4 regions of the Bradyrhizobium sp. 930_D9_N1_4 genome follow, and region 2 is predicted to be linked to each of the others. Evidence: predicted binding sites of a transcription regulator. Region 2 holds the regulator's gene; each other region holds the start of a gene.

Region 1 (7,632 bases), 310 kb from region 2:
TCCTCCGCAACGAGGACGGCCGCACGGTCAAGAAGGAAGACATCGTCGCGTTCTCGAAGTGGTTGCGCAAGAAGTCGCTGGAGCATGAGATCGCGTTCCGCCCGGCCCGCGTGCTGATGCAGGATTTCACCGGCGTTCCCGCGGTGGTCGATCTCGCCGCGATGCGCAATGCGATGCAGAAGCTCGGCGGCGATGCCGAAAAGATCAACCCGTTGGTGCCGGTCGACCTCGTCATCGACCACTCCGTGATCGTGAACTTCTTCGGTGACAACAAGGCTTTCGGCAAGAACGTCACCGAGGAGTACAAGCAGAACCAGGAGCGCTACGAGTTCCTGAAGTGGGGCCAGAAGGCATTCACGAACTTCTCCGTCGTGCCGCCCGGCACCGGCATCTGCCACCAGGTCAATCTCGAATATCTCTCGCAGACAGTCTGGACCAAGAAAGAGAAGATGACGGTCGGCAAGAAGACCGGCACCTTCGAAGTCGCCTATCCCGACTCGCTCGTCGGCACTGACTCCCACACCACCATGGTCAACGGTCTCGCCGTGCTCGGCTGGGGCGTCGGCGGCATCGAGGCGGAAGCCTGCATGCTCGGCCAGCCGCTGTCGATGCTGCTGCCCACCGTCGTCGGCTTCAAGCTGAAGGGCGCGATGAAGGAGGGCGTCACCGCGACCGACCTCGTGCTCACGGTCACGCAGATGCTGCGCAAGCTCGGCGTGGTCGGCAAGTTCGTCGAGTTCTTCGGCCCCGGTCTCGACAATCTCTCCGTCGCCGACAAGGCGACCATCGCCAACATGGCGCCCGAATACGGCGCGACCTGCGGCTTCTTCCCGGTCGACGCCGCCGCGCTCGATTACCTCAAGACCTCCGGCCGCGCTCCGGCGCGCGTCGCGCTGGTGCAGGCCTATGCCAAGGCACAGGGCCTGTTCCGCACCGCCAAGTCGGCCGATCCGGTGTTCACGGAAACGCTGACGCTCGATCTTGCGGACGTCGTGCCGTCGATGGCCGGCCCGAAGCGCCCCGAAGGCCGTATCGCGCTGCCGTCGGTCGCCGAAGGTTTTTCGCTCGCGCTCGGCACCGAGTACAAGAAGGCCGAGGAGCCCACCAAGCGCTTCGCGGTCGAAGGCAAGAATTTCGAGATCGGCCATGGCGACGTCGTCATCGCCGCCATCACCTCCTGCACCAACACCTCGAATCCGAGCGTGCTGATCGGCGCCGGCCTGCTCGCGCGTAACGCTGCTGCCAAGGGCCTCAAGGCCAAGCCGTGGGTGAAGACCTCGCTCGCCCCGGGCAGCCAGGTCGTCGCCGGCTATCTCGCCGATTCCGGTCTGCAGGCCGATCTCGACAAGGTCGGCTTCAACCTGGTCGGCTTCGGCTGCACCACCTGCATCGGCAATTCCGGTCCGCTGCCTGAGGAGATCTCGAAGTCGATCAACGACAACGGCATCGTCGCCGCCGCCGTGCTCTCCGGTAACCGCAACTTCGAAGGCCGCGTCTCGCCCGACGTGCAGGCGAACTATCTGGCTTCGCCGCCGCTGGTGGTCGCCCACGCGCTCGCCGGCAGCGTCACCAAGAACCTCGCGGTCGAGCCGCTCGGCGAAGGCAAGGACGGCAAGCCGGTGTACCTGAAGGACATCTGGCCGACGACGAAGGAGATCAACGCCTTCATGAAGAAGTTCGTGACCGCGGCGATTTTCAAGAAGAAGTATGCCGACGTGTTCAAGGGCGACGCCAACTGGCGCAAGATCAAGACGGTCGAGAGCGAGACCTATCGCTGGAACATGTCTTCGACCTATGTGCAGAACCCGCCCTATTTCGACGGCATGAAGAAGGAGCCGGAGCCGGTCACCGACATCGTCGAGGCACGCATCCTCGCCATGTTCGGCGACAAGATCACCACCGACCACATTTCGCCGGCCGGTTCGATCAAGCTCACCTCGCCCGCCGGAAAATATCTCAGCGAGCACCAGGTGCGCCCCGCCGACTTCAACCAGTACGGCACGCGCCGCGGCAACCATGAAGTCATGATGCGCGGCACCTTCGCCAACATCCGCATCAAGAACTTCATGCTGAAGGGCGCGGACGGCAACATTCCCGAGGGCGGTCTCACCAAGCACTGGCCCGACGGCGAGCAGATGTCGATCTACGACGCTGCGATGAAGTACCAGCAGGAGCAGGTGCCGCTGGTGGTGTTCGCCGGCGCCGAATACGGCAACGGCTCCTCGCGCGACTGGGCTGCGAAGGGCACGCGTCTGCTCGGCGTGCGCGCCGTGATCTGCCAGAGCTTCGAGCGCATCCATCGCTCCAACCTGGTCGGCATGGGCGTGCTGCCGCTGACCTTCGAGGACGGCACCTCCTGGTCCTCGCTCGGCCTCAAGGGCGACGAGAAGGTCACGCTGCGCGGTCTGGTCGGCGATCTCAAGCCGCGTCAGAAGCTGACCGCGGAGATCGTCTCCGGCGACGGTTCGTTGCAGCGCGTTTCGCTGCTTTGCCGCATCGATACGCTGGACGAGCTCGATTACTACCGGAACGGCGGTATCCTGCACTACGTGCTGCGCAAGCTCGCGGCCTAAGCGCGAATTTGTGAACGGTGGCTCACCGCGACGTGAGTAGAAGGTTAAACGGGGGCGGCCTATCACAGGGCCGCCTTCGTGCGTTGAGACACGCCTCCGATGGTCCCGCCCGGCGGAAAACCTCGCCCCGGACGGTTGATAGAGTGATGCCCGTAAGATTACGGTGACCATCAGGCGATAGGATCTTCCCCCACGCGTGCGAGGTGTGACGTTCAACATGACTGCAATGACGGCTTCTCATCTGGTTTCGCGCTGGTCCGGTGCACTCTGGTCCGGAGCCATCGGCATCTGCGCCATCGTCGCCGTCATCCGTCCCGCCGAGGCTGATCCTCGCGCCGTTGTCGAATTGTTTACCTCGCAGGGCTGCTCGTCCTGCCCGCCCGCCGACAAGATCATCGGCGACCTCTCCAGCGATCCCTCGATCATCGCGCTGAGCATGCCGATCGACTATTGGGATTATCTCGGCTGGAAGGACACGCTGGCGGATTCACGCTTCTCTGCGCGTCAGCGCGCCTACTCGAAGATGCGCGGCGACCGCGAAGTCTACACGCCGCAAGTTGTCGTCAACGGCTCCACGCACGTCATCGGCAGCGACCGTGCCGGCATCGAGAATGCGATCGGCAAGACCGACAAGGGCGTCGGCGTGATGAGTGTGCCGGTGACGATGTCGCTCTCGGGCAAGCAGATCAACGTGTCGGTGGCCGCGAGCAAGGAGCCCACCGTCGCGCGTGGCGAGGTCTGGATCTGCTCGGTCGCCAAATCGGTGCCGATCTCCATCGCCAAGGGCGAGAACCGCGGGCAGCAGGTCATCTATCACAACGTCGTGCGCAATCTGCTCAAGGTCGGCGACTGGACCGGCCGTCCGGAAAGCTGGACGGTGCCGATCGAGAACCTCACGCGCGACGGCGTCGACGGCGCGGTGGTCTATGTCCAGGACGGCAGCCGCGAGAAGCCGGGCCCGATGCTGGGCGCGGCGTACACGTCGCTGCACTGAAGCGCGCTGCTTCGAATCTTTCCGACGCAATCACTCTCAACCCTCATGGTGAGGAGGCGCGTTAGCGCCGTATCGAACCATGCAGGCCCGGCTGCTGCAACTCGGCCTCGATCCATCGAGACGCCGCTTCGCGGCTCCTCAGGATGAGGAGAAAGAGTGTTCGCGCTGATGCTTCGAGAGAAGGCGCGTCGAGGCAGAAACATCCCGACACAAACAAAAAAGGACCAACTTGCGTTGGCCCTCCTTGTCGCGCGTACAGACCCGATCCTGTTCGACCCCGGGGGGCTGGGGGCTGAGGAATCCGGAACCGAAAGGACCGGGTCAACGCACACAGGTCTTTTCGCAATGCAGGGCGGCGCGCGATGGGCGGAAAAGCGGCGATATCAAGATTCCTTCTAACGATCCCGTGACGGATCGCCGCGAGGGAGTTCCACTCTTGCGTGTGCCCTGACTCGCCGCCGATTCGATCGGTTGCGTGAGGAGCCTCTTGCGATGGGGAACGGTTGGCGCAATCATGCAACTGTCATGATCCCGAGGTTCCCGGGACGGTCTTCGCGGACGCGATCATGCCAATGCGACAGGAGGCGCTCCATGAGTGTGACGTCGGAGGATGCAGATCCGAGCGGGCAGCGCGCGGCGGCGCATCCCGCCGCTGCGAACACCCAGCCGAACCGGGTCACCTTCAACCGGATCGAGCTGCATCGCATCCTCAATCTCTACGGACGCATGGTCGCCGACGGCGAGTGGCGCGACTATGCCATCGACTTCCTCAAGGATCGCGCCGTGTTCTCGGTGTTCCGCCGCGCCTCGGAAGTGCCGATCTACCGCATCGAGAAGGATCCGCGTCTCGCCCGCAAGCAGGGCATGTACAGCGTGATTTCGGCGACCGGCCTGATCCTGCGCCGCGGCCACGAGCTCGAGCGCGTGCTGCTGGTGATCGATCGGAAATTGGCGGTAGTGTAGCCGCACGACCGGTGCCGTAGGGTGGGCAAAGGCGCAACGCGCCGTGCCCACGTCCTTTCTCAATCGCCGGGATATGGTGGGCACGCTATCGCTTTGCCCACCCTACGAGACCGTCCCTATTTCCCCGGCACCGTGCTGGCGCCCTCGCCAAGATCCCGCTGCATCATCACCGTATCCAGCCAGCGGCCGAATTTCAGCCCGACGCTGGGATGCGTGCCGATCATCTTGAAGCCGCCGCGCGTGTGCACGCCGATCGAGCCGGCATTGGAGGAATCGCCGATCACCGCGATCATCTGGCGGAAGCCGCGCGCCTCGCACTCGGTGATCAACCGTTCCAGCAGCAGCGAGCCGACGCCGCGGCGGTGGAAGGAGGGGTCGAGATAGATCGAGTTCTCGACCGTGAAACGGTAGGCCGGCCGCGGCCGGTAGGCGCCGGCATAGGCATAGCCGGCGACGCGCCCCTCGAGGATGGCGACGAAATAGGGATAGCCGCCATCGACCAGCGCGCGGTAGCGGCGCGTCATCTCGGCAAGGTCTGGCGGTTCCAGCTCGAACGTCGCGGTGCCCTCGCGGACAGCCTGCTGGTAGATGGCGGTGATGGCGGGAAGGTCGGCCTCGAGGGTGGGCCTGATATCGGGTGCGGACATGAGGGAAGATTAGAGCCTCCGCCCGGCCGCTGGAAGAGGCAACGCTGCTTCCCCATGCTCCGTCATTGCGAGGAGCCTTTGCGACGAAGCAATCCAGAAATGCGTCCGTGGAGGGACTCTGGATTGCTTCCGCCTTCGCCGAGGCTTCGGCGGACAAGTCGCTTCGCTCGCAATGACGAGCAGAGGCCCCGGGCTCAAACAAAAACCCCGGCCTCTCGGCCGGGGTTCGTGTCCGTTCTCGCTGGGTCAGCGTTTAGTCGCGCTGGCCGAGGAGCTGCAGGAGCAGCGTGAACAGGTTGATGAAGTTCAGGTACAGCGACAGCGCGCCGGTGATGGCCGCACGCTCTGCGATGTCACCGCCGGCCGACGCGTAGCCGTAGATGTAGTCGTTCTTCAGCCGCTGCGTATCCCAGGCGGTGAGGCCCGCGAACACCAGCACGCCGACCACCGACACGATGAACTGGAGCAGCGAGCTGCCCAGGAACAGGTTCACCAGGCTGGCGATGACGATGCCGATCAGGCCCATGAACAGGAACGAGCCCATTCCGCTCAGGTCACGCTTGGTGGTGTAGCCGTAGAGGCTCAGCGCACCGAACGTGGCCGCGGTGATGAAGAACACCCGCACGATCGAGGTGTGCGTGAACACCAGGAAGATCGACGACAGCGAGATGCCCATCAGCGCCGCGAATACCCAGAACAGGATCTGCGCGGTCGAGGGAGCGAGACGGTTGATGCCCGCCGAAATCACGAACACCATGGCGAGCGGCGCGAGCATGAACAGCCACTTCAGGGGGCTGACGAACATCGCGTAGCCGAACGGCGTCAGGAACAGCTTGCCGACGCGGACGGCTTCCGGGGTCGGAACGTCGGTCACGGCAGCCATGTAGACGCCGAGCGCGGCCAGGCCGGTGATGGCAAGGCCGATGCTCATGTAATTGTAGATGCGCAGCATGTAGGCGCGCAGGCCGGCGTCGACCGTCGCGGCGTCAACACGCCCGGCGGCCCTGCCGAAAGGAGAAGCGTAGTTACGGTCTAGGTCCGACATGGTCGAATTCCCGTTGGTTGGTCCGGTCTGGCACGAGGGTCGCCGTGCCGCCGGTTCGTCAAATTCTATCTCGGATACCGCTGTGTGCCGACTTAAATTTGGCTCACAATCGGGACTCCGAACCCACTCGATATGTGGGAAACTAACACATTCGCTGCAACCGTTCACGCGCGGCTGAATGTCGCCCTCCGCTCTCAATTCTGACGAGAGCCTTACAAGCAGACGTGGTTAATCGCGGGAATCGTGCGATTTCGCACCCGCGGGGCCTGCCGCTACCTTTTGTCACAAATTTCGCAACACCGTGGCGGGCTTTTTGTTCAACGCCAGCAGCGTGCCGGCGAGCCCGAGTCCGACCGTGACGATCAGTGCGGCGGCGACCACGCCGGCCGCGCTGCCGGCCTGCCAGACGAAACTCAGCGTCATCAGCCGCGTCACGATCATCCAGGCCGCAATGCTGCCGGCGATCACGCCGAACATCGCTGTGGCGAGGCCGATCAGGAGGTATTCGAGGGCGTAGGCGCCGAGCAGCCGCAGCCGGGTCGCGCCGAGCGTCTTGAGGATCACGGCATCGTAGACGCGGTGGCGGTGGCCGGCGGCGAGCGCGCCGCCCAAAACCAGGATCGCCGAGATCAGGGTGATCGCACTGGCGCCACGAATCGCCAGCGCCAGATTGGTCACGACCGAGCCGACCGTCTCCATCACCTCGCGCACGCGCACGCTCGTCACCATCGGATAGGTGTCCGCGACTTGCCGGATGATCTTGCCGTCGCCGGTCGCATCGCCGCCTGACTCCGTCAGCGTCGCGATGTGGGTGTGCGGGGCGCCCTTGAAGGCGTTCGGCGAGAACACCAGCACGAAATTGATGCCCATCCCCTGCCAGTCGATGGTGCGCAGATTGCCGATCCTGGCCGGGATGTCGCGGCCGAGCACGTTGACCACGATTTCGTCGCCGAGCTTGAGGCCGAGCCCATCGGCGATTTTCTTCTCCATCGAGACCAGCGGCGGGCCGGAATAATCGGCCTTCCACCATTCGCCCTCGACCACCTTGGAACCCTTCGGCAGCTCCGCGGTATAGGTCAGGCCGCGGTCGCTTTGCAGCACCCACTCGGAATCGGTCGTGGGCTTGAGGTCCTCGGCGCGCACGCCGCGCGCTCCGACGATGCGCCCGCGCAGCATCGGCACGTCCTCGACCGTCGCGCCCGGCGCGATCTGGCGCAGATAGCCGTCGAACTGCTCGGCCTGCGTGCTCGGGATGTCGATGAAGAAGAACGACGGCGCGCGGTCCGGGAGCGCCGCCAGAAACTGCCGGCGCAGATTGCCGTCGATCTGGGTGATGGTGACCAGCACGGCCAGGCCGAGGCCCAGCGACAGCACGACCGAGGGTGTCAGCGCGCCCGGCCGGTGGATGTT
Region 2 (7,632 bases):
AACCACAGGATTGCGTTGTAGCGCACGACGACAACTCCGAGTCCTCGTCAAACGACGTCCTGTGGTTATGGGTCCCGGATCTGCGCTTCGCTTGTCCGGGACGACAGCGGAGGGTGGCGCAGCCACCGCTCCGTCGCCTCATCACTTCACCGCGTCGAAGCACCAGGCCAGAATGCCCTTCTGCGCATGCAGGCGGTTTTCGGCCTCGTCGAACACGACCGATTGCGGGCCGTCGATCACCTCGTCCGTGACTTCCTCGCCGCGATGGGCGGGCAGGCAGTGCATGAACAGCGCATCGGACTTGGCCAGCGACATCAGCTTGGAATTGACCTGGTAGGGCTTGAGCACGTTGTGACGGTGCTCGCCTTCCTTGTCGCCCATCGACACCCAGGTGTCGGTGACGACGCAATCGGCGCCCTTCACGGCGGCTTCCGCATCGGTGCCGAGCACGATCGACGCGCCGGTCGATTTGATGAAGTCGCGCATCGCCTTTTTCGGTGCGAGCTCCGGCGGCGTGGCGACGTTGAGCTTGAACTTGAAGCGCTCGGCGGCGTGCGCCCAGGAGGCCAGCACGTTGTTGTCGTCGCCGGTCCAGGCCACCGTCCGGCCCTCGATCGGGCCGCGATGCTCCTCGTAGGTCATGAGGTCGGCCATCACCTGGCACGGATGCGAGCGCCGCGTCAGGCCGTTGATGACGGGCACGGTCGCATATTCCGCAAGCTCCAGCAGGGCCTCGTGATTGAGGATGCGGATCATGATGGCGTCGACATAGCGCGAGAGAACGCGCGCGGTGTCGGCGATGGTCTCGCCGCGGCCGAGCTGCATCTCGGCGCCGGTGAGCATGATGGGCTCGCCGCCGAGCTGGCGCATGGCGACGTCGAACGACACGCGGGTGCGGGTCGAGGGACGCTCGAAGATCATCGCCAGCGTCTTGCCTTCGAGCGGCCTCACCGGCTGATGCGCCTTCTGCTTCGCCTTCATGGCGGAGGAGGCTGCGAGCATGCTCTTGAGCTCCGACAGCGGCAGCTCGTTGATATCGAGGAAGTGCTTCGGCGTTTTACTCGGGGACTTGCTCATCAGCTTGCCGCCCGCTTGTTGCCGGCAAGCGCAGTGCAGGCACGCTCTAACCGCCCGACGCTGTCCTCGATCTCCGCTTCGGTGACGATCAAGGGTGGCAGGAAGCGCACGACGTTGTCGCCGGCGCCGACGGTGAGCAGTTTTTCGTTGCGCAGCGCCGCGACCAGGTCGCCGGAGGGCACCACGGCCTTGATGCCGATCAGAAGCCCCTCGCCGCGCACTTCGCTGACGACATCAGGATGCCGGTCGATCACGGAAGCGAGCTTCTGCTTGAGCAGCAGCGACATCCTCTGCACGTGGTCGAAGAAGCCGGGCTTGAGCATCACGTCGAGCACGGCATTCGCCGCCGCGATCGCCAACGGATTGCCGCCGAAGGTCGAGCCGTGGGAGCCCGGCCCCATCCCGGACGCCGCATCCGCGGTCGCCAGGATCGCGCCGATCGGGAAGCCGCCGCCGAGCGCCTTCGCCAGCGACATCACGTCGGGTGTCACACCGGTGCGCCGATGCGCGAACAGATCGCCGGTGCGGCCCATGCCGGTCTGCACCTCGTCGAACGCGAGCAGCAGGCCCTTCTCGTCGCAAAGCTGGCGCAACGCCCTCAGGAAGGAAGGCGTCGCCGAGCGCACGCCGCCCTCGCCCTGGATCGGCTCGATCAGGATGCCGGCGGTCTGCGGACCGATCGCCTTCTTCACGGCCTCGATGTCACCGTGCGGGATCTGGTCGAAACCATCCATCGGCGGTCCAAAACCTTCGAGATATTTTGCCGAGCCCGTCGCAGCCAGCGTTGCCAGCGTGCGGCCGTGGAAGGCGCCTTCGAAGGTGATGATGCGATAGCGTTCCGGGTGCCCCTTGGAGAAGTGATGATGGCGGACCAGCTTGATCACACCCTCCAGCGCCTCGGCGCCGGAATTGCAGAAGAACACGAAGTCCGCAAAGCTCTCATGGCACAGGCGCGCGGCAAGCTTTTCGCCGTCCGGGCTCTGGAACAGGTTCGACATGTGCCAGAGCTTCGTCGCCTGCTCCTGCAACGCCGTGACCAGCGCGGGATGGGCATGGCCGAGCGCGTTCACGGCGACGCCGGAGGTAAAATCGAGGTAGCGGTCGCCATTGGTCGCGATCAGCCAGCAGCCTTCGCCGCGCTCGAAACCGAGGTCGGACCTGGCGAAAACGGGGAGCAAATGCGGCGCTGCGCTGTTAGTCATGACGGTCACTTGATTGTTGCGGACGGTGTGAGCGTGCATTGCGCAACGCACCATCAACCGGCCCGGAAAACGAAACGTGCCGCCTTTTAAGGGCGGCACGTGGGGCTATCTTATGCCTGGCAAGACGGGTGTCAATGCCGCCCGGAAAGCCTCGCGAAACGCAGAATCCGTAGTCTTGCGGTGGCGATTTGCGGGATTTTCGCCACGGAACATGTGGAAGCGAGTCGGCGGACTCTTGCGCGTGAGTCACGCCATATTGTAGCGTTTGGCTTGTCAGATACGACATCTCGTGCGGCAGTTCTGATCCCAAGAGTCCTCTTGTACCGGCGTAAGCGTTCGGGCGTTCAAGTTGCGCCCGGCGAGCCTTAAGGGATTCTGGCGGCACGGGTTTTTCGAAGCTTAGGCATTCGCTGTGCGGCCCCAGGATGGCAGGCGCCGGCGAAGGAAAGGGTGCAATGACGGTTTTGACCTGGTCGGATGATCGCGTCGAGCAGCTGAAAAAGCTCTGGGAGGCCGGACTTTCGGCCAGCCAGATCGCGGCAGAGCTCGGTAATGTCACCCGCAACGCCGTGATCGGCAAGGTGCACAGGCTCGGCCTGTCCGGCCGCGCCAAGAGCCCCTCATCCGCTGCGCCCCGGCCGCGCAAGGCGCGTCCCGCCCAGCACATGATGCGGGTGAGCCGTCCCATCGCACGCGGCAACACCGCGCTGGCGCAGGCCTTCGAGGTCGAAGTCGAGGCTGAACCGGTTACTTACGACAACGTGGTGCCGATGAGCCAGCGGCTGTCGCTGCTGGAGCTGAACGAAGCCACCTGCCACTGGCCGGTCGGCGATCCCTCGAGCCCGGATTTCTTCTTCTGCGGCGGCAAGGCGCTCTCGGGCCTGCCTTACTGCGCCCAGCACTCGCGCGTCGCGTATCAGCCGGCCGCTGATCGTCGCCGTGCACCGGCAAAGCCCGGGCCGCGCTGAGCACGGCCTCAGGCGACATCGAGAAAAAGAAAAGCGCGCCATCCGGCGCGCTTTTTTGTTGGCTTATTGGCCGTTAGCTTGACGCCTGCTCTGCCTTCGCAAAGCGGTCGTCGAGCGCGTAGCCGGCGCCGCGGACGGTGCGGATCGGATCCTGCTCGCGGCCGAGATTGAGCAACTTGCGCAGGCGGCCGATATGGACGTCGACGGTGCGCTCGTCGATATAGATGTCGCGGCCCCAGACGCTGTCGAGCAGCTGCTCGCGCGAGAACACCCGGCCCGGATGCTCCAAGAAGAACTCCAGCAGGCGATATTCGGTCGGGCCGAGATCGATCGGCCGGCCCGAGCGCGCCACGCGGCGCTTGTCGCGGTCGAGCTCGATGTCGCCATAGGCGAGCACGGTGGCGAGCCGCTCGGGGCTAGCGCGCCTGAGCAGGCCCTTCACACGCGCCAACAGCTCCGGCACCGAGAACGGCTTGACGATGTAGTCGTCGGCACCGGTCGCTAGCCCGCGGACCCGCTCGCTCTCCTCACCGCGTGCGGTGAGCATGATGATCGGGAGCTGCTTGGTCTCGGGGCGGGTACGAAGCCGCCGGCACAATTCGATGCCTGACAGCCCCGGCAGCATCCAGTCGAGCACGATCAGATCGGGGATGTGCTCCTTGAGGCGGGTGTCGGCGTCGTCGCCGCGCATCACCGTCTCGACGTCATAGCCGTCGCCTTCGAGGTTGTAGCGAAGCAGCTCGGTGAGAGCTTCCTCGTCTTCAACCACCATAATGCGTGCGCCCATCGGGTCGTCGCTCCTTCAGGAAATCAGGTATTCGGGACCGACGTGGCGAAAGTCGTCATGTCGCCCTTCGGACGCTTGTCGGTGATCGCCTGTCCCTCGATCATGTAGAACACGGTCTCGGCGATGTTGGTGGCGTGGTCGCCGATGCGCTCGATGTTCTTGGCGCAGAACATCAGATGGATACAGAACGAGATGTTGCGCGGATCCTCCATCATGTAGGTGAGGAGCTCGCGGAACAGCGATGTGCAGATGGCGTCGACTTCCTCGTCGCCCTTCCACACCGCCATCGCCGCCGGCAGGTCGTGCGCGGCGTAGGCGTCCAGCACCGACTTGACCTGCTGCTGCACGAGGTCGGTCATGTGCTCGAGGCCGCGGAACAGTTTGAGCGGATGGAAGTCCGTCTCCAGCGCCGCGACGCGCTTGCCCATGTTCTTGGCGAGGTCGCCGATGCGTTCGAGATCGGTGGCGACGCGCATCGCGCCGACGATCTCGCGCAGATCGACCGCCATCGGCTGGCGGCGTGCGATGGTGAGAACGGCACGCTCCTCGATCTTCTTCTGGAGCGCGTCCAGCTCGGCGTCGATGGTGACGACGCGCTGACCGAGCGCGACGTCGCGGCGGATCAATGCGCCGACGGAATCGACGATCATGCGCTCGGCGATGCCGCCCATCTCGGCGACCAGGCGGGTGAGTTCCTGCAGGTCGGTGTCGAAGGCTTTTGCGGTATGTTCAGAACCCATGTCCCGTCTCCTCAGCCGAACCGGCCGGTGATGTAATCCTGCGTGCGCCGATCGCTCGGCGACGTGAAGATCTTGTTGGTGTCGTCGAACTCGATCAGCTCGCCGAGATACATGAAGGCGGTCTTGCCGGAGACGCGCGCCGCCTGCTGCATGTTATGGGTGACGATCGCGATCGTGTAATCCTCGGACAGCTCCTGGATCAGCTCCTCGACCTTGGCGGTCGAGATCGGGTCGAGCGCCGAGCAGGGCTCGTCGAACAGGATCACCTCGGGCCGTACCGCGACGGTGCGGGCGATGCAGAGGCGCTGCTGCTGGCCGCCGGAGAGCGACAGGCCGGAGGCATTGAGCTTGTCCTTGACCTCGTTCCAGAGCGCGCCGCCACGCAGCGCCTTCTCGACGCGGCCATCCATCTCGGATTTCGAGATCTTCTCATAGAGGCGGATGCCGAACGCGATGTTCTCGTAGATCGTCATCGGGAACGGCGTCGGCTTCTGGAACACCATGCCGACGCGGGCGCGCAGCAGATTGAGGTCCAGCCTGGGGTCGAGGACGTTGGTCTGGTCTAGCATGAGCTGACCGGTGGCGCGCTGGCCCGGATAGAGGTCGTACATCCGGTTGAAGATGCGCAGCAGGGTCGACTTGCCGCAGCCCGACGGGCCGATGAACGCCGTGACGCGGTTGGCGCCGAGCGTCAGGTTGATGTTCTTCAGCGCGTGGTGCTCGCCGTAATAGAAATTGAGGTTGCGAACCGTCACCTTGGCCGGAGCTTCGGGCAGCGGCTGCGAGCCGGGATGGACGGAGGCCGTACTGACGGAAACAGACATGTCGCTCATTTTGCAGTCCTCTCGGCGCTCAGGATGCGTGCGCCAATGTTCAGGGCAAGCACGGTCAAAGTGATCAGCAGGGCGCCGCTCCAGGCCAACTGCTTCCAGTAGGCATAGGGGCTCTGCACGAAGTTGTTGATGGTCACCGGCAGGTTGGCCATCGTCTTGTTCAGGCCCAGGCTGAAGAATTGGTTCGACAGCGCCGTGAACAGCAGCGGCGCGGTCTCGCCGGCGACGCGGGCAGTCGCCAGCATCACGCCGGTGATGAGACCCGACCGGGCCGCACGATAGGCGATCCGCTTGATCACCAGCGAGCGCGGCAGGCCGAGCGCGGAAGCCGCCTCGCGCAGGGGATTCGGCACCAACAGCAGCATGTCCTCGGTCGTGCGCAGCACCACCGGGATCACGATGACGGCAAGCGCAAGGCTGCCTGCGATCGCCGAGAAGCCGCGCATCGGCACCACCACCGCGCCATAGATGAACAGGCCGATGATGATCGAGGGCGCCGAGAGCAGGATGTCGTTGATGAAACGGATCACCGAGGTTAGGCGATCGTTGCGGCCGTATTCGGCAAGATAGGTGCCGGCGAACAGGCCGAGCGGCGCGCCGATGCCGACGCCGATCACCGTCATGATGACCGAACCGACGATGGCGTTGCGCAGGCCGCCTTCGGTCGAGCCCGGAGGCGGAGTGTCCGCGACGAAGAGCTCGAGGTTCAGGCCGGCCAGGCCGTTGAAGAGCAGCGTGACCAGGATCAGCGCGAGCCAGGTGACGCCGAAGACGGCTGCGGCAAAGCAGAGCCCGCGGATGACGACGTCCTTGCGGCGACGGCGCGAATAGATCGGATTGAGGGCCATGACTTTACTTCCCCGCCTTCTTGTCGAGCCGCATCAGCATCAATCGCGCCGCAGCCAGCACGAAGAACGTGAGTACGAACAGCAGGAGACCGAGCAGGATCAGGCCGGACTGATGCAGGCCATCGCTCTCGGCGAACTCGGATGCGATCGCCGCCGAGATCGTGGTGCCCGGCGCGAAGATCGATGAGGAGATACGGAACGAGTTGCCGATGATGAAGGTGACCGCCATGGTCTCGCCGAGCGCGCGGCCCAGCGCCAGCATGACGCCGCCGATGATGCCGACGCGGGTGTAGGGGATGACCACGCTGCGGACGACTTCCCAGGTGGTGCAGCCGACGCCGTAGGCGGCTTCCTTCAGCACCGGCGGCACCGTCTTGAACACGTCGACCGAGATCGAGGTGATGAAGGGCAGCACCATGATGGCGAGGATCAGCGCGGCGTTGAACATGCTGAGATAGGACGGGGGACCCGCGAAGATCGCGCCCAGCACGGGGACGCCGTCGAAGATCCTGATCATGAAGGGCTGGAACGTGTTGGCCAGGAACGGGCCGAGCACGAAGAAGCCCCACATGCCATAGATGATCGAGGGAATGCCGGCGAGCAGCTCGACCGCCATGCCGATCGGGCGGCGCAGCCATTGCGGGCAGAGCTCGGTGAGGAATATTGCAATGCCGAGACCGACCGGAATGGCGATCAGCATCGCGATGAAGGAGGTGACGAGCGTGCCGTACATCGGGCCGAGCGCGCCGAGCACAGGGGGATCTGCTGACGGCGCCCAGCGCTGCGTCCACAGGAAGGAGAAACCGTATTCCTTCATCGCCGGGAAGGCCCCGACGATCAGCGACAGGATGATGCCGCCGAGGATCAGCAGCACGGAGATCGCGCTGAGCCGCGTGATCCAGTAGAAAGTGACATCGCCGAGCTTGAATGCGCCTAACGCCTTGGCGCGATCATAAGGTCCAGCGGCATCAATTACATTGCTCTCGACAGCCATCTCAGCCACGCCGATCCCCTGTACTGACTATAAGTGTTTTTGAATTGCCGGTCTCGTGCCCCGGGCACGGCGCGTCGCCGATCCGGGGCCGAAACCTTGTCGTTCACGGTGCAGCCGCCCCGGCTGCACCGTGTTGGTCGAGGAGAGATTAGCTCTTGATCTCGGCAGCCCAGGTCTTCTCGA
Region 3 (7,632 bases), 6.2 Mb from region 2:
GCGCGCGATAGGCCTCGGCGATCTCGGCTGCGCGCGGCAGGTAATAGGTCAGGAATCGCCGCACCCGGTCGAGCCGCAGCGGATCGCGCTCGATGGCGGCGAAAATATCACGCGCGATCTGCACCAGATGACGGATGCGGTCGCCGACCGCGCGGGTCCGGATCGCCGATGCCGCATCTTCCATCCGCTCGGCCAGCGGTTCGGCTTCGGTCAAAAGCTCATTGGCGAATTCGATCTGGCCGCGCGCCATACCGCTGGCCTCCAGCGCGGCGAAACGGCTCCTCGGCGCCAGGGCCACCACGATGCCGCCGCCGGCCGCCGCGCTGATCGCAAGCGCGATCCAGAACGGCATGCCAAGCCCGATCGCGAGCGACGGCAGCAGCACTGCCGCTGCCGCTCCACCCGCGATCCAGCCAAGCCCGGACGGCATTGCGGCCATTCAGTTGTACCCTCGTACGGCGCGGAATGCGTCGGTGAGACTCTTGCTGCCGTCGAAAACGCGGCCTCCGGTCAATTTTGCCAGATTGTCGAGCTGGGCGCGATCGACCTCGGAGCCGAATGTCACGCCGAACACGGGCACGCGGTGTCCGTCCGCCCGCCATGCGCTTTCGAATGTGGACATCGCCCCCTGGCTCTTGCCGTCCGTCATGATGACGATGGCCGGCAGATGCTGGCCGTCCTGGAGCAGCGGCTTCATCAGGGCGAGCGCCAGCGCCCCGCAGGTGTAGAAGTCTGTGCCGCCGTTGGCGCGCAATTCGAGCGCGCGTGCCAGCAGTCCGGCCTGCTCGTTGTCTTCACCGTTGGCGAGCGCCGTCCACAGGACGTGATCGCTGAAGGGCAGGACCAGAATCTGGTCCGATCTGGTCCATTGCACCAGCACCTCGCGCGTGCGCGCCGGTGTGAGCAGGAAACGCATGGCGTCGAGCAACTGGGCCTCGCCGGGGCCCTGCATGCTTCCGGAGACGTCGAGGCAGAGCGCGGTCAGTGATGGTCGTCGCAGCGCTTCCTGATAGATCAGCAGCGCCTTCTGGATCACCGCGGGCTCGGGTGGACGGATCACGGTCACCGGCCGCGAAGGATCGATGTTCGTTTTCGGGTCGGCCGCGAGCGGCGTGGCGCGGCCGATCTCGACGCGCCGGCCGGTCTTCGCGATCCTGGCTTGCGCATCGCCGTTGAGCAGGAAGGCCTGCAGATCGGTGAAGAAGCCTTCGACCTCCTTGCCGCGGCTGCGATCGACGAAACCGAGCGGGGAATCCGCGATTGCCACGCCGTCAGCCGGATAGATCGCGTAAAGCGGCTCGTGGTTGTCGGCGATCAGCTTGTCGTTGGTTTCCTTGATGACCGCCTCGTAATTCCAGATCGCCTGATAATGCGCGCCGCTGCGCTCGCCGTCGCGATAGAGGTCGGCGAGCCACCCGCTCGAACCCGCGCTGCGCTCGACCCCCTTCAGCAGGCCGCGCGCCGTCGCCAGCACCTCGGGCTTGTCGAGATCGCCGGCCTCGATCAGGTCCGGCTTGCCGATGCCGGCTGCCAGCATTGCAAGATAGGCGGCTGCTCCCGAGTTCGACTGCGTCGCCGACGTCATCAGGAATTTCAGCTTGCCGCCCTCGACCGCCGCGAGGATGTCCTTGGCCGTCACCTTGGCGCCGATCCAGCCGAGTGCCTCCGCCTTGGAGCGGCGCACGCCGAGGATGACTGGCATCTGCACGATCGACTTCACCATCTTCACGCGCCTGGTGGTGTCGAACATGTCGATCCAGATCGAGGCGGCGGGCCAGACGGCGTCGGCGCCGGGATCGCCGGCCTTCAGTGCGAGCGCGATGTCGAGCGAGCCCTGATAGCGCATGGTGCAGGTCGCATTGCGCGACTTGCAGAACTCCTGCACCAGCGGTTCGAGGATGTCGTTCTCCGAACCCGAGAGGATGGTGAATTGCGGCCCTGGCCCGCCGCAGCCCGACAGCAACGCTGCAATCAACGGTACTGCCGCGAGCAACGCCAGGGGGCGCCGCAGGAAACCGAAAGTTCTCATGCGCGAGCCTTCATGCAGGTCTTATGCAGACGCTTCATCGAGAAACCGTTGCGTGAAGCGCATCAAGGCGCGGCCTTGGAGATCGCGGACTTCAACTCGTCCGTCAGCTCCGCCATCCGATGCTCGATCTCGGTGCGCTTGTTGCGGCCCTCTTCCTGCACCGAGAGGACACCCGCGATGGTGTCGATCAAATCCCGGTTGGTTTTCTCCAGGGTCTGGATGTCGACGATGCCGCGCTGCGACTGCTTCTCGATCTCGATCGCCTGGGTCTTCATCATTTCGGAGGCCTGGCGCATCATCTCGTTGGTCGCATCCGTGATGGTCTTTTGCAGTTCAAGCGCCGACTTCTGCCGGTTCAGGCCGAGCAGCAGGATCATCTTCTGCTTCCACACCGGGATCGTCAGCTCGGTCGTGGCCTGCAGATTCTCGATCAGCGTCTCGTCGCCGGACTGCACGATGCGAATCTGCGGCAGCTGCTGGATGCCGATCTGGCGGGCCTGCTGGAGATAAAAGACGCGCTTCTCGAGCCGGTCGAGCGCCTGCACGGCGTCCTGATAGGTCTGCGCGGCGAGCATAGCGTCGCTGCCGGCGGCCTGCGCCTTCGCGTTCCGCTCCATCTCGACGAGCTTGCCGCCGCGAAATTCCTCGGTGAAGGCCTTGCCGGCGGCGATATGGGTATCGAGCTGGCCGAGCGCGCCGCGCGTCTGTTCATAGAGATCGTCGAGCAGGGCGATGTCGCGGCGCAGCACTTCCTTGTTACGGTCGAGCTCGACGCAGACCCGGTCGATCTGCGAGGCGACGTCGTTGAACTGTTCGGTGAAGCGGCGCAGCCGCGCCTCCGCCGACGAGAACAGTCGCGTCAGAAAGCCCTTGTCCTTGAGATCGGCCGGATCGAGCCCGCGTGCCTTGCCGAGGATATCGGTGAGGAGCTTGCCGGTAGCGCCGAGCTCGCGATTCTGGGTCTGGGCGAGAATGCGATCGGCGAATTCGACCACGGAGCGCTGCGCGCGCTCGCCGAATGTCACAAGGCGCGAGCGATCCGAAATGTCGATCTCGGACTTGATGCGCGCGACCGCGGAGGCATCCGTCGGCAGGGCCGGGAGATTGATCGTTTCGCTCACCAGTCGCTCCTTGTTCTCTGCGGTCATGATAGCATGCCGAGCACGCGGGCAGATAACCCCAGCTCGCATGACAAATTGATGACAACTTGTGGATTTGGTCGCCTGCGAGGTCATCCGAGTTCGCTGGCAGGGGAAAGATTTCGTATAAAATTCAGATATCTACGGGAGCGTCGGGCAACCGGTCCGGCGGGTCGTTCGATGTTTCCGTTGATGACGATCGCGGCGTGTGTCGCGGCGATTGACGGCCGGCCATCCGGCGCATTGAATCGATGTCCCGAACGATTACGAAGCAACAGGGATGGAAACGATGGCGCGCAGGATTGCGAAGCTGTGTGTGTGGCTTGCGGGCGCGGCCGCGGCGCTGGGCGCGAGCGGTGCATCGGCGGTGACGCTGACGGAAGATGCGGACACCGTCTGCAAGGGGCTTGTCGGCGGGGCCGATGCCGTGAAGATCGATTCCGCAACGTTTCTGGCGCGGTCGCTGCTTGCTGTTGCCGAGCGCGGGCCGACGCCGTCGGGGCGCATCACGCCGGCCAATCCCGGCTTCTGCAAGGTGCTTGGCCACATCGACCCGGTCGATCCCAAGGCGCCGCCGATCAAATTCCAGGTCAACCTTCCCGTCGAATGGAACGGACGCTCCGTGCAATATGGCGGCGGCGGCTTCAATGGCGTGCTGATCACGGGACTTGGGCTGCCGCCGGCCTATCCCTTCGACAAGCCGTCGCCGCTCGCACGCGGTTTCGTCACCTACGGCACGGACTCCGGCCATGAATCGAAGCCGGGCGAACCGCCGCAGGTGTTCGCGCTCAATGATGAAGCCTTCGAGAATTTCGCCCATCGCGCCTACAAGAGGGTGCGCGATGTTGCGGTGACGCTGATGGAGCGTGCCTACGGCAAGAAACCCGAGAAGCTGTATTTCATGGGCTCGTCCGAAGGCGGCCGCGAGGGCCTCACCATGGCGCAGCGCTACCCCGACGATTTCGACGGCATCTTCGCGCGTGTGCCCGTGATCAACTGGGTCGGCTTGCAGCATGCCGGCACGCGCTCGGGCCTTGTGACCATGGGCGAGGGCTGGATCAATCCGGCGCAGGTGAAGCTCGTGGGTGAGGCCGTGCGAGCCGCTTGCGACACTGCCGACGGCTCCGACGACGCGCTGGTGCAGGACCCCGTCGCCTGCAAGGCGGCGTTCAAGGTCGAGACGCTGCGTTGCGAGGCCGGCAAGAGCGGCGATCAATGCCTCACCGAGCCGCAGATCAAGGCCGTCAACACCCTGCATGGGACCTACAAATTCCCGTTCGCGCTTGCCAACGGGCTGGATGATTATCCGGGCTGGGGTGTGTCGGGTGAGGACACGCCGGCGATCGGCCCGACCGGTGGCTGGGGCGCGTGGTGGCTCGGCGCCGCGCCGCCGGTGCAGCCGCCTGCGCCCAACAACGGCATCGCCTGGATCTACGGCGCCGGCGGCATCCAGTATGTGTTCGCGCGCGATCCCAAGCTCGACGTTACCACCTACAAGGTCGAGGACCACAAGGCGCGGCTGCTGGAAGTCTCCGGCCTGATGGACTCGACCGATCCCGATCTGAGCCGCTTCCGCGCCCGCGGCGGCCGGCTGATCATGCTCGAGCACATGGCCGATTACGCGCAGAGCCCTTACGCCGGCATCCGCTATTTCGAGAGCGTCGAGCGCAAGATGGGCAAGGCCGAGACGGCGGAATTCGCGCGGCTCTACACCGCGCCCGGCGTCGATCATGTCGGCTCCGGCGCGCCGGCCAATGTCGACATGCTGAGCGCGCTGGTCGACTGGGTCGAGAAGGGCAAGGCGCCCGGCGATCTCGAAGTCAGCGAGCAGAAGGTCGAGGCACCGTCGTTTGCGGTGCTGCGCGCGATGCCGCTGTGTCGCTGGCCGTCCTGGCCGCATTACAAGAGTGGCCCGGTGACGGAGGCCGCGAGCTTCAGCTGCGCGCCGTAGGCTACCAACCGTCTCCACTGCGTCATGGCCGGGCTTGTCCCGGCCCTGACGACCTCTCTAATGCGCCGGTCCGCCCGCCGCCTTCACCCGTCGCGTCAGCAGCACCGCGATCGCGGCGATCACCAGCACCGCGCCGATCACGGCAAACGCGTCGGAATAGCCCATCACCAGCGCCTGGCGCTTCACTGTTTTGCCGAGTGCGATGATGGCCTGCTCGCGCGCGGCGTTGGGGTCGGGCACGCCGTGAGCCATGAAGTAATCGGTCATCTGCGCGATGCGGGTGCGGACTTCCTCGCGTCCGAGGGTGACCGACTGGCCGATGATGTTGGAGTGGAACTGCTCGCGCTTGGTGATGATGGTGGCGAGCGTGGCCGTGCCGATCGCGCCACCGAGATTGCGGAACATGTTGCTGATGCCGGACGCCGCGGCCGCATCCTGCGGCGCGATGCCGCCCGTGAGCACCGAGGTCAGCGGCGTCAGCACCATGGCCTGTCCCACGGCGCGCACGATGTTCGGAATCCAGAGCTGGTCGCCGGCATAGTCGGGTGACATCGCCGTGTTCATGAAGCAGCTATAGGCAAAGATCAGCAGACCAATGATGGCGATGTAGCGCGTGTCGAAGCGCTTCATCAGGACCGGGATCAGCGGGATCAGTACGAGCTGCGGCAGGCCGGTCCAGGCCAGCACGTTGCCGATCTGCTCGGCATTGTAGCCCTGCGCCTGGCCGAGATAGGCCGGCAGGATGTAGACCGAGCCGAACAGCGCGAAGCCGACCATGGTCATCGCGACGGTGCCGAAGCCGAAATTGCGCTGCGTCAGCAGGCGCAGCCGGATCAGCGGCTTCTCGATGCTGAGTTCGATCGTGACGAACAGCGCCAGGCTGACGGCCGCGATGATCGCGAGCTTGACGATGAAGGGCGAGGAGAACCAGTCGTCCTTGTTGCCTTCCTCGAGCACGGCCTGAAGTGCCGACAGCCCGATCGCCATGGTAAAGATGCCGGCCCAGTCACCCTCCCTGAGCAAGCCGAGCTGCATCTTCTGCTTCTCAAGCGTCAGATAGAGTGCGGCCACCATCACCGCGGTCGGGATCACGTTGACAAAGAAGATGGTGCGCCAGCCGTAGTTCTCGGTGAGATAGCCGCCGATGGTCGGACCAATCGCGGGGGCGAAGGTGACGGACAGCGCGAAGATCGCGAGGCCGACCGGCTGCTGCGGCTTCGGCAGCTTGGTCAGCACCAGCGTGAACGCCATCGGGATCAGCACACCGCCGGCAAAGCCCTGCAGGCCGCGCATCGCGATCATCGAGGGCAGATCATGGGTGAAGGCGCAGGCCACCGAGAACGCCGCGAACAGCGCCGCGCTTGCGATCATGTAGCGGCGGAACGAGAATACGCGGCTGAGATAATCGGTCAGCGGGATGACGATGATCTCGCCGATCAGATACGACGTCGAGATCCAGGAGCCGTTGTCGGCGCCGGTGCCGATGCCGCCCTCGATGTTGGCGAGCGAGGCGTTGGTGATCTGGATGTTCAGGATCGCCATGAACGAGCCGATCATGGCGGCGAGCACGGCGACCCAGACCGCGGCACTCGCGCGATTGGGATCGTTGGCGGCGCGATCAGGCGTCGCGGCCGATGTTGCTTGCGTCGAAAGTGAGAGGCTGTTTGACATGGCACGACCCTCCGGAAACGAGCTTTGCTTTGGGCGTCACGGCCGCATTCGCGGCCGGCGTGGCCGAACGTGTTGCAATGGTCGGGATCACCGACATGCCCGGCCGCAGCGCGATCGCGGGACCATGCGCGGTATCGAGCGCGATCCTGACGGGGATGCGCTGCACCACCTTGGTGAAATTGCCGGTGGCGTTATCAGGCGGCAGCAGTGCGAATTCCTGACCGCTGGCCGGCGCGATGGAATCGACGCGGCCGTGCACCACCTGACCCGGGAAGGTGTCGACCTCGATGTCGACGGTCTGGCCCGGCCGGACCTGAGTGAGCTGCGTCTCCTTGAAATTGGCGACGACATAGGCGCCATCGCTCGGCACGATCGCCATCAACTGCGTGCCCGCCTGCACGAACTGGCCGACGCGCAAGGAGCGGTTGCCGACCACGCCGTCGATTGGTGAGACCACGGTCGTGTAGCCGAGATTGAGCTCGGCCTGACGCTGGAGTGCGGCCGCGCGTGCGGCGGCGGCCCTGGCTTGCAGGATCTCCGCCTTCAGGAGATCGATCTGCTTCAAGGCAGAGGTGAGATTGGCGATATCGCGCTGGATCGCCGCGTCGGCGCCTGCGTCGCGCGCCTGGGCCTGCTGCGCGTTCTGCACGCTGCCGAAGCCCGTGGCCGCCAGATCGGTGTAGCGCTTGTTCTCCTGCCTGGCGAAAAGCTTCGCGGCATTGTCGACGTCGATGGTCGCGCGCGCCGCCGCGATCACGGCGTCCTGCACCTCGAGCTGCGCTTCCTTGCTCGTCACCGTCGCGTTCGCGGCGGCAACATCGGCCCTGGCCTGATCGAGCGCG
Region 4 (7,632 bases), 2.6 Mb from region 2:
GCGTACTGGATGCCCCGCCTTCTGTTTAGCCCGGACAGATCACTGACGGGTGTTCGGAGACATAGCTGACACATCAACATTGGCTGGATTGGTCCGATTCGGGAGGCCGTCCATGCCTTGGAATGAGGTGTCAGCAATGGATCAGCGCCATGAGTTTGTGCGGCTGGCTTTGCAAGAAGGCGCTAACCGGCGAGAGCTCTGCCGGCGGTTCAACATCAGCCCTGATGTCGGCTACAAGTGGCTGTCGCGCTGGCAGGCTGGCGATCGGGAGCTGACGGACCGATCCCGGCGCCCGCGCGCGATGCCCCAGCGGAGCGATGCGGCGGTTGAGGCCGAGGTCCTGGCTGTCCGCGACAAGCACCCGGCCTGGGGCGCGCGGAAGATCGCCCATTGCCTGAAGCGGAGCGGGCAGACGGTGCCTGTGCCGTCAACGGTGCACCAGATCCTGTGCCGGAACGGCCGGGTCAAACCAAGCGAGAATGCACCGCCAAATCCGGGGCACCGCTTCGAGAAGGAAGCTCCCAACCTGCTGTGGCAGATGGACTTCAAGGGGCACCTGCCACTCGCCAACGGGACGAGGTGCCATCCGCTAACGATCGTCGACGATCACTCGCGCTATGTTCTGTGCCTGAAGGCCTGCGCCGACGAGCAGCGTCTGACCGTGCAGGATCACCTGACGGCGACGTTCCGCTGCTATGGCCTGCCCGAGGCCTTCTACACCGACAACGGCTCCCCCTGGGGCGACACGTCCGGCGTTCGTTGGACCGGACTGAAGGTGTGGCTGCTCAAGCTTGGTATCAGGGTGATCCACGCCAGGCCGTGCCACCCGCAGGCTCGAGGCAAGAACGAACGCTTCCACCGCACCCTGAAGGCCGAGGTCTTTGCAATGCGTCGCTTCCGCAGTCTTCCAAAAGTCCAGCGCGCCCTCGACGCCTGGCGCCCTGTCTACAATCTGGAGCGCCCCCACCAGGGCCTCGACATGCACGTTCCCGCCGATCGCTTCCGGCCGAGCGTCCGGGTCATGCCGGCTCGCATTCCAAAAATCGAATACGACAGCGGCGAGATCGTGCGCAGGGTCTCATCGACGAGACCCTACGTCTCCTTCAAAGGACGCTTCTGGAAAGTTCCCCAGGCCTTCGCTCGCGAACGCCTTGCCATTCGGCCGCTGGATCGTGACGGCCACTACGGAATCTTCTTCGCAAGCTGGCAGGTCGCATCAATCGACTTGACCAGCGCCCAACCTGTCAGTGATGTGTCCGAACAGGTGTCAGCCATGTCTCCGGACTAAACACTTCGCGGGGCATGACAGCGCTGGGGGTGGCTGCTGAGCCGAGTGCCATCGACCAGCCAGCTCCCTACCCCTTCTTCTTGACGTCCTTGACGTTCGTGAACGCGATGCCCTCGGCGCGCTCTTTGGCGTAGCCGAGATAGAACTCGTTGCGGGCGAGATAGACGGGATCGCCGTCGACGTCGTCGGCGATGCTGGACGTGTTGGCCGCGAGGAAGGTGTCGAGCTTCTTGCGGTCTTCCGAGGAGACCCAGCGCGCCAGCTGGAACTCGCTGACCTCGAATTCGACCGGCAGCGAATATTCGGCATCGAGTCGCGCCTTCAGCACGTCGAGCTGGAGCGCGCCGACCACGCCGACCAGTGCGGGCGCACCGTCGCGCGGGCGGAACACCTGCACAACGCCCTCTTCCGACATCTGCTGAAGTGCTTCCTTCAGCTTCTTCGCCTTCATCGCGTCGGTGAGCCGGACGCGGCGGACGATTTCCGGCGCGAAGCTCGGCACGCCGACGAAGGTGAAATCCTCGCCCTCGGTCAGCGTGTCGCCGATGCGCAGCGTGCCGTGATTGGGGATGCCGACGACGTCGCCGGCGAAGGCCTCGTCCGCGACCGAACGGTCCTGCGCGAAGAAGAACTGCGGGCTCGACAGCGGCATGCTCTTGCCGGTGCGCACCAGCTTGGCCTTCATGCCGCGGCTGAGCTTGCCGGAGCAGAGGCGCGCAAATGCGATGCGGTCGCGGTGGTTCGGATCCATGTTTGCCTGGATCTTGAACACGAAAGCGCTCATCCGCGGATCGGTCGCCTCGACCTTGCGCTGGTCACTCTCCTGCGCGCGCGGCTCGGGCGCGAACTTGCCCAGACCTTCCAGCAAGTCACCGACGCCGAAATTGCGCAGCGCGCTGCCGAAATAGACCGGTGTCAGATGCCCTTCGCGAAACGCTTCCAGCTCGAACGGTTTCGAGGCCGCGGTGACCAGCTCGAGCTCCTCCTTCACGGCGGATGCGTCGAGATTGGCGTTGAGCCTGGCGAGCTCGGCGATCTCGATCTGCTGCGCCGCGCCGGTCTTGGCGCCACCGCCTTCGAGCAGGCGTACGCCGCCGTTGATGACGTCATAGGTGCCGAGGAAGTCGCGACCGCGGCCGACCGGCCAGGTCATCGGCGTGGTGTCGAGCGCCAGCGTCTTCTCGATCTCATCGAGCAGCTCGAACACGTCCCGGCTCTCGCGGTCCATCTTGTTGATGAAGGTGATGATCGGGATGTCGCGCAGGCGGCACACCTCGAACAGCTTTCGGGTGCGCGCCTCGATGCCCTTGGCGGCGTCGATGACCATGACCGCGGAGTCGACGGCCGTGAGCGTGCGATAAGTGTCTTCCGAAAAGTCCTCGTGGCCCGGCGTGTCCAGCAGGTTGAACACGAGGCCCTCGAACTCGAAGGTCATGACCGAGGTCACCACCGAGATGCCGCGCTCGCGCTCGATCTTCATCCAGTCCGAGCGAGTGTTGCGCCGCTCGCCCTTGGCCTTGACCTGACCGGCCAGATTGATGGCGCCGCCGAACAGCAGCAGCTTCTCGGTCAGCGTGGTCTTGCCGGCGTCCGGATGCGAGATGATCGCAAAGGTCCGCCGCCGCGCCACTTCGGCGGCAAGCGGGGAACGGGCCGGCGATTCGGCTGCGGTGGTGGCGATGTCGGACATGGCGGCAGCGTTTGGCAGGGAAAATGGGCCGGAGCAAGCCTCATTTGGTGATTGCGGAGCCCTTAAGCCAGCCCCATATCGGCTTTCGGGGAGGACGGCCTTCCTGCTCATCAGCACATCAGCCGCGGGGACGACCCTGCCTTGAATGGAGGGTCGTCATGGCCTGGAGCATCCTGTTCGTCGCCGGTCTGTTGGAAATCGGCTGGGCGATCGGCCTTAAATACACCGAAGGCTTCACCAGGCTCGTTCCGTCCGTCCTCACCCTCGCGGCCATGGCCGGGAGCGTGCTTCTACTTGGCCTCGCCCTCAAATCCCTGCCGATTGGAACCGCCTATGCGGTCTGGACCGGCATCGGCGCGGTCGGGACCGCGACGCTGGGCATCATCCTGTTCGGCGAGCCGGCCACGGCCTTCCGCCTCGCCAGCATCGGGCTGATCGTCGCCGGCATCGCGGGGCTGAAATTCGTTACCTGACGAAGATCTGGACCGCCCACCAGGTCAGCGCCGCGACGATCGCCGAGGCCGGGATCGTGATCACCCAGGCATAGACGATCGAGCTCGCCACGTTCCAGCGCACCGCCGAGACCCGGCGGGCCGCACCGACGCCGACGATGGCACCGGTGATGGTGTGGGTGGTCGAGACGGGGACGCCCAGGAAGGTTGCCATGAACAGGGTCGCGGCGCCGCCGGTCTCGGCGCAGAAGCCCTGCATCGGCGTCAGCTTGGTGATGCGCAGGCCCATGGTGCGGACGATGCGCCAGCCTCCCATCAGCGTGCCCAGCGCCATCGCGGCCTGGCACGACAGCACCACCCAGAACGGCACCGAGAATTCGCCGCCGAGATGCCCCTGCGAGTAGAGCAGCACGGCGATGATGCCCATGGTCTTCTGTGCATCGTTGCCGCCATGGCCGAGCGAATAAAGCGAGGCGGAGGCGAATTGCAGGATGCGGAACGCACGGTCGACCGCGAACGGCGTCGAGCGCACCGAGAGCCACGATACGATCGCGACCAGCATCATCGCGAGCAGGAAGCCGACCAGCGGCGACAGCACGATCGCCAGCACCGCCTTGGACAGACCGCTCCACACCGCCGCCGAAATTCCGGCCTTCGCCATGCCGCCGCCGACGAGGCCGCCGATCAGCGCATGCGACGACGAGGACGGGATGCCGAGCCCCCAGGTCACGAGGTTCCAGACGATCGCGCCGAGGAGCGCCGCAAAGATCACCTGGGCATCGACGACCGCGGGATCGATGATGCCGGTGCCGATGGTCTGGGCGACATGCAGGCCGAACACCATAAAGGCGATGAAATTGAAGAACGCGGCCCAAAGCACCGCGAATTGCGGCCGCAGCACGCGGGTCGACACGATAGTCGCGATCGAATTGGCGGCGTCGTGCAGGCCGTTCAGGAAGTCGAACAGCAGCGCGACGGCGATCAATCCGACCAGGACGGGAAGACCCAACGCAGCATCCACGGCGCGGCCTCTACTCTAAGCTTTGCGCATGATCTCCGCGCAAACGCGTTCGGCGTTTGTCGCGAAGGAAAACCGCTGCACACTTTTCCGGATCATGCGCTAAACTTGCTCGATGACGATGCTGTTGATCTCGTTCGCGACGTCGTCGAAACGATCCGCGACCTTTTCGAGGTGGTCGTAGATCTCGGCACCCACGATGAAATTCATCGCACTGCCGTCGCGATGCTTGATGAACAGCTCCTTCAACCCGATGTCATGGAGATCGTCGACCCGGCCTTCGAGCTTGGTCAGTTCCTCCGTGATCGCGGTCAGCATCGCAACGTTCGGGCCGATCGACTGCATCAGCGGCAGCGCGCGGCCGACCAGATTGGCGCATTCGATCAGCAGTGCGCCGATCTCACGCATCGGCGGCTCGAAGGTGCGGACCTCGAACAGCATCACGGCCTTGGCGGTCTGCTGCATCTGGTCGATGGCGTCGTCCATCGAGGTGATCAGGTTCTTGATGTCGCCGCGGTCGAACGGAGTGATGAAGGTGCGGCGCACCGCCGTCAGCACCTCACGGGTGATGTTGTCGGCGTCGTTCTCGAACTGGTTGACGCGCTGGCAATAGACCGGCGTCTCCTCGCCCCCGTTCAACACGCCCTGGAGCGCGATCGCACCCTGGATCACGGTCTGGGCATGGCGGTCGAACAGGTCGAAGAACCGTTCTTCCTTGGGCAGGAAAGCGCGAAACCATCGCATCATGGGGAGTGGCTACCGGTTGGAAATGGTCCGGCCCGAACGGGCTGTCATGAAACTGTCATAGACCATTTCCGCCCCGCATGCGTGTCATCTCACGCCCGCGGAGCTGGATCATCCACCGGATTCGCGCGCCAAGGAACTCGGCGCCATATCAATAATTTAGAGCGAGCGTCGGAAGTAATGGGCGATTTCGCCAATGACACCGCGCCGGAACGTCAGCACGCAGATCACGAAGATCGAGCCCTGGATCACCGTCACCCATTGGCCAAATCCCGCCAGATATTGCTGCATGGCGATGATCGCGAAGGCGCCGACGACGGGACCGAAGATGGTCCCGAGACCGCCAACCAGCGTCATCAGAACGACCTCACCCGACATCGACCAGTGCACGTCGGTGAGCGAGGCATTCTGCGCGACGAACACTTTCAGCGAGCCGGCAAAGCCCGCCAGCGTGCCCGACAAAACGAACGCCAGGAACTTGTACTGGTCGGTGCGGTAGCCGAGCGAAATTGCGCGCGGCTCGTTCTCACGGATCGCCTTCAGGACCTCGCCGAACGGCGAGTTGATGATGCGGTAGATTAGCAGGAAGCCGGCAAGGAATCCGACCAGCACGACGTAATAGAGCACCGTCGGCTTTGACAGATCGAACAAGCCGAACATGCGCCCTTGCGGAATGCCCTGGATGCCGTCCTCGCCATGCGTGAACGGCGCCTGGAGATAGATGAAGTACAGCAGCTGCGACAGCGCCAGCGTGATCATCGAGAAATAGATGCCCTGGCGGCGGATCGAGATGTAGCCGGTGATGAGCGAGAGCCCGAACGCCGCGGCAATGCCGACGAGGATGCCGAGTTCCGGCGGCAGCGCCCACACCTTCAGGGCGTGCGCACTGCAATAGCCGGCGGTGCCCAGAAACATCGCGTGGCCGAACGACAGCAAGCCGCCATAGCCGATCAGAAGATTGAAGGCACAAGCCAGCAGCGCGAAGCACAGCGCCTGCATCACGAAGAACGGGTAGATGCCGCTGAATGGCACCGCGGCCAGCAGCAACGCCATCACCACGAAGACGATCATCTCGTCGCGGATCGCGCGCGGAGCTACCGGCAGCGTGTCGTCCGTCAAGGCTGTCATATCAGGCCGCCCTTCCCGTCAATCCCGTTGGCTTCACCAAGAGCACCAGCACCATCAGCACGAACACGACGGTGTTGGAGGCCTCGGGGTAGAAATATTTGGTCAGGCCCTCGATCACGCCGAGCGCGAAACCGGTGATGATGGAGCCCATGATCGATCCCATGCCGCCGATCACGACCACCGCGAACACGACGATGATGAGATCGGCGCCCATCAGCGGCCGCACCTGGTTGATCGGCGCCGAGAGCACGCCAGCAAGCGCGGCAAGACCGACGCCGAGACCGTAGGTCAGCGTGATCATGCGCGGCACGTTGATGCCGAAGGCGCGCACCAGCGTCGGATTTTCAGTGGCGGCGCGCAAATTGGCGCCGAGCCGCGTCTTCTCGATCAGGAACCAGGTGGCGATGCAGACGATCAGCGAGAAGACGACGACCCAGCCGCGGTAGATCGGCAGGAACATGAAGCCGAGATTCATGCCGCCCTTGAGCTGGTCCGGAATGGCGTAAGGCAGGCCGGAGGAGCCAAAATAGTTCTGGAACACGCCCTGCACGATCAGCGCGATGCCGAAGGTCAGCAACAGGCCGTAGAGATGGTCGAGCCCGGTCAGCCATTGCAGCATGGTCCGTTCCAGGATCATGCCGAAGATGCCGACGATGATCGGCGCCAGCAGCAGCGCCCACCAATAGTTGATGCCGCCGAGGTTCAGCAGGAAATAGGCGACGAAGGCGCCCATCATGTAAAGCGCGCCATGCGCGAAATTGATGATGTTGAGCATGCCGAAGATCACGGCAAGCCCGAGACTGAGCAGCGCGTAGAACGAGCCGTTGATCAATCCCACCAGTAGCTGAGCGTAAAGAGCCTGCATCGATCCCGTACCCGGTCCTTCGGCGTTCCCTAGAGAGGCGCCCGCCGGCTCGCGGCCGGCGGGCTGTTGCTCTTACTTCTTAAGCAGCGCGCACTTGCTCTCGGAGAGCGGCGTGAAAGCCTGATCACCCGGCACCGTGCCGACCAGCTTGTAGAAGTCCCACGGTCCCTTGGACTCGGAGGGCTTCTTCACCTCGAACAGATAGGCATTGTGAATGGTACGGCCGTTGGGCTGGATCTCGCCCTTGCCGAACAGATCGTCCTCCGTCGGCGTCGCCTTCATCTTCTCGACGACCTTGACGCCGTCATGAGGATTGCCGCCGAGCGCTTCCAGCGTCTTGAGATAGTGGCGCACGCCCGCATAGACACCCGCCTGCACCATGGTCGGCGGAGCGCTGTTCTTCATCTTGTCGGCGAAGCGCTTGGAGAAGGCGCGGGTCTTGTCGTC

What was found. The regulator PhoB, encoded in region 2, activates phosphate uptake and scavenging genes when phosphate is short. The targets are predictions, from matches to a motif close to TGTCATNNANCTGTCAT.
Region 1: AB7532_RS01895 (DUF2794 domain-containing protein) is a predicted target of PhoB. The motif match lies at 4,078-4,094, and genes of this name have one in related genera.
Region 3: AB7532_RS32665 (toxic anion resistance protein) is a predicted target of PhoB. The motif match lies at 3,218-3,234, and genes of this name have one in related genera.
Region 4: AB7532_RS15045 (DUF47 domain-containing protein) is a predicted target of PhoB. The motif match lies at 5,238-5,254, and genes of this name have one in related genera.

Annotation. Positions count from the first base shown of each region.
Region 1 covers NZ_CP197236.1:390,821-398,452, forward strand. The annotation lists gene acnA (aconitate hydratase AcnA) at 1-2,573, shown strand, start outside; gene AB7532_RS01890 (DUF1223 domain-containing protein) at 2,791-3,567, shown strand; gene AB7532_RS01895 (DUF2794 domain-containing protein) at 4,159-4,530, shown strand; gene AB7532_RS01900 (N-acetyltransferase family protein) at 4,647-5,177, opposite strand; gene AB7532_RS01905 (Bax inhibitor-1/YccA family protein) at 5,431-6,222, opposite strand; gene AB7532_RS01910 (ABC transporter permease) at 6,505-7,632, opposite strand, start outside.
Region 2 covers NZ_CP197236.1:700,578-708,209, reverse strand. The annotation lists gene argF (ornithine carbamoyltransferase) at 142-1,077, opposite strand; gene AB7532_RS03280 (aspartate aminotransferase family protein) at 1,077-2,279, opposite strand; gene AB7532_RS03275 (GcrA family cell cycle regulator) at 2,735-3,247, shown strand; gene phoB (phosphate regulon transcriptional regulator PhoB) at 3,321-4,034, opposite strand; gene phoU (phosphate signaling complex protein PhoU) at 4,058-4,774, opposite strand; gene pstB (phosphate ABC transporter ATP-binding protein PstB) at 4,786-5,607, opposite strand; gene pstA (phosphate ABC transporter permease PstA) at 5,604-6,455, opposite strand; gene pstC (phosphate ABC transporter permease subunit PstC) at 6,460-7,449, opposite strand; gene pstS (phosphate ABC transporter substrate-binding protein PstS) at 7,598-7,632, opposite strand, start outside.
Region 3 covers NZ_CP197236.1:6,860,203-6,867,834, reverse strand. The annotation lists gene AB7532_RS32675 (5-bromo-4-chloroindolyl phosphate hydrolysis family protein) at 1-439, opposite strand, end outside; gene AB7532_RS32670 (substrate-binding domain-containing protein) at 440-2,029, opposite strand; gene AB7532_RS32665 (toxic anion resistance protein) at 2,092-3,177, opposite strand; gene AB7532_RS32660 (tannase/feruloyl esterase family alpha/beta hydrolase) at 3,458-5,119, shown strand; gene AB7532_RS32655 (DHA2 family efflux MFS transporter permease subunit) at 5,177-6,790, opposite strand; gene AB7532_RS32650 (HlyD family secretion protein) at 6,738-7,632, opposite strand, start outside.
Region 4 covers NZ_CP197236.1:3,263,418-3,271,049, reverse strand. The annotation lists gene AB7532_RS15065 (IS481 family transposase) at 113-1,288, shown strand; gene AB7532_RS15060 (peptide chain release factor 3) at 1,356-2,978, opposite strand; gene sugE (quaternary ammonium compound efflux SMR transporter SugE) at 3,137-3,451, shown strand; gene AB7532_RS15050 (anion permease) at 3,444-4,451, opposite strand; gene AB7532_RS15045 (DUF47 domain-containing protein) at 4,551-5,195, opposite strand; gene AB7532_RS15040 (branched-chain amino acid ABC transporter permease) at 5,352-6,320, opposite strand; gene AB7532_RS15035 (branched-chain amino acid ABC transporter permease) at 6,322-7,185, opposite strand; gene AB7532_RS15030 (ABC transporter substrate-binding protein) at 7,258-7,632, opposite strand, start outside.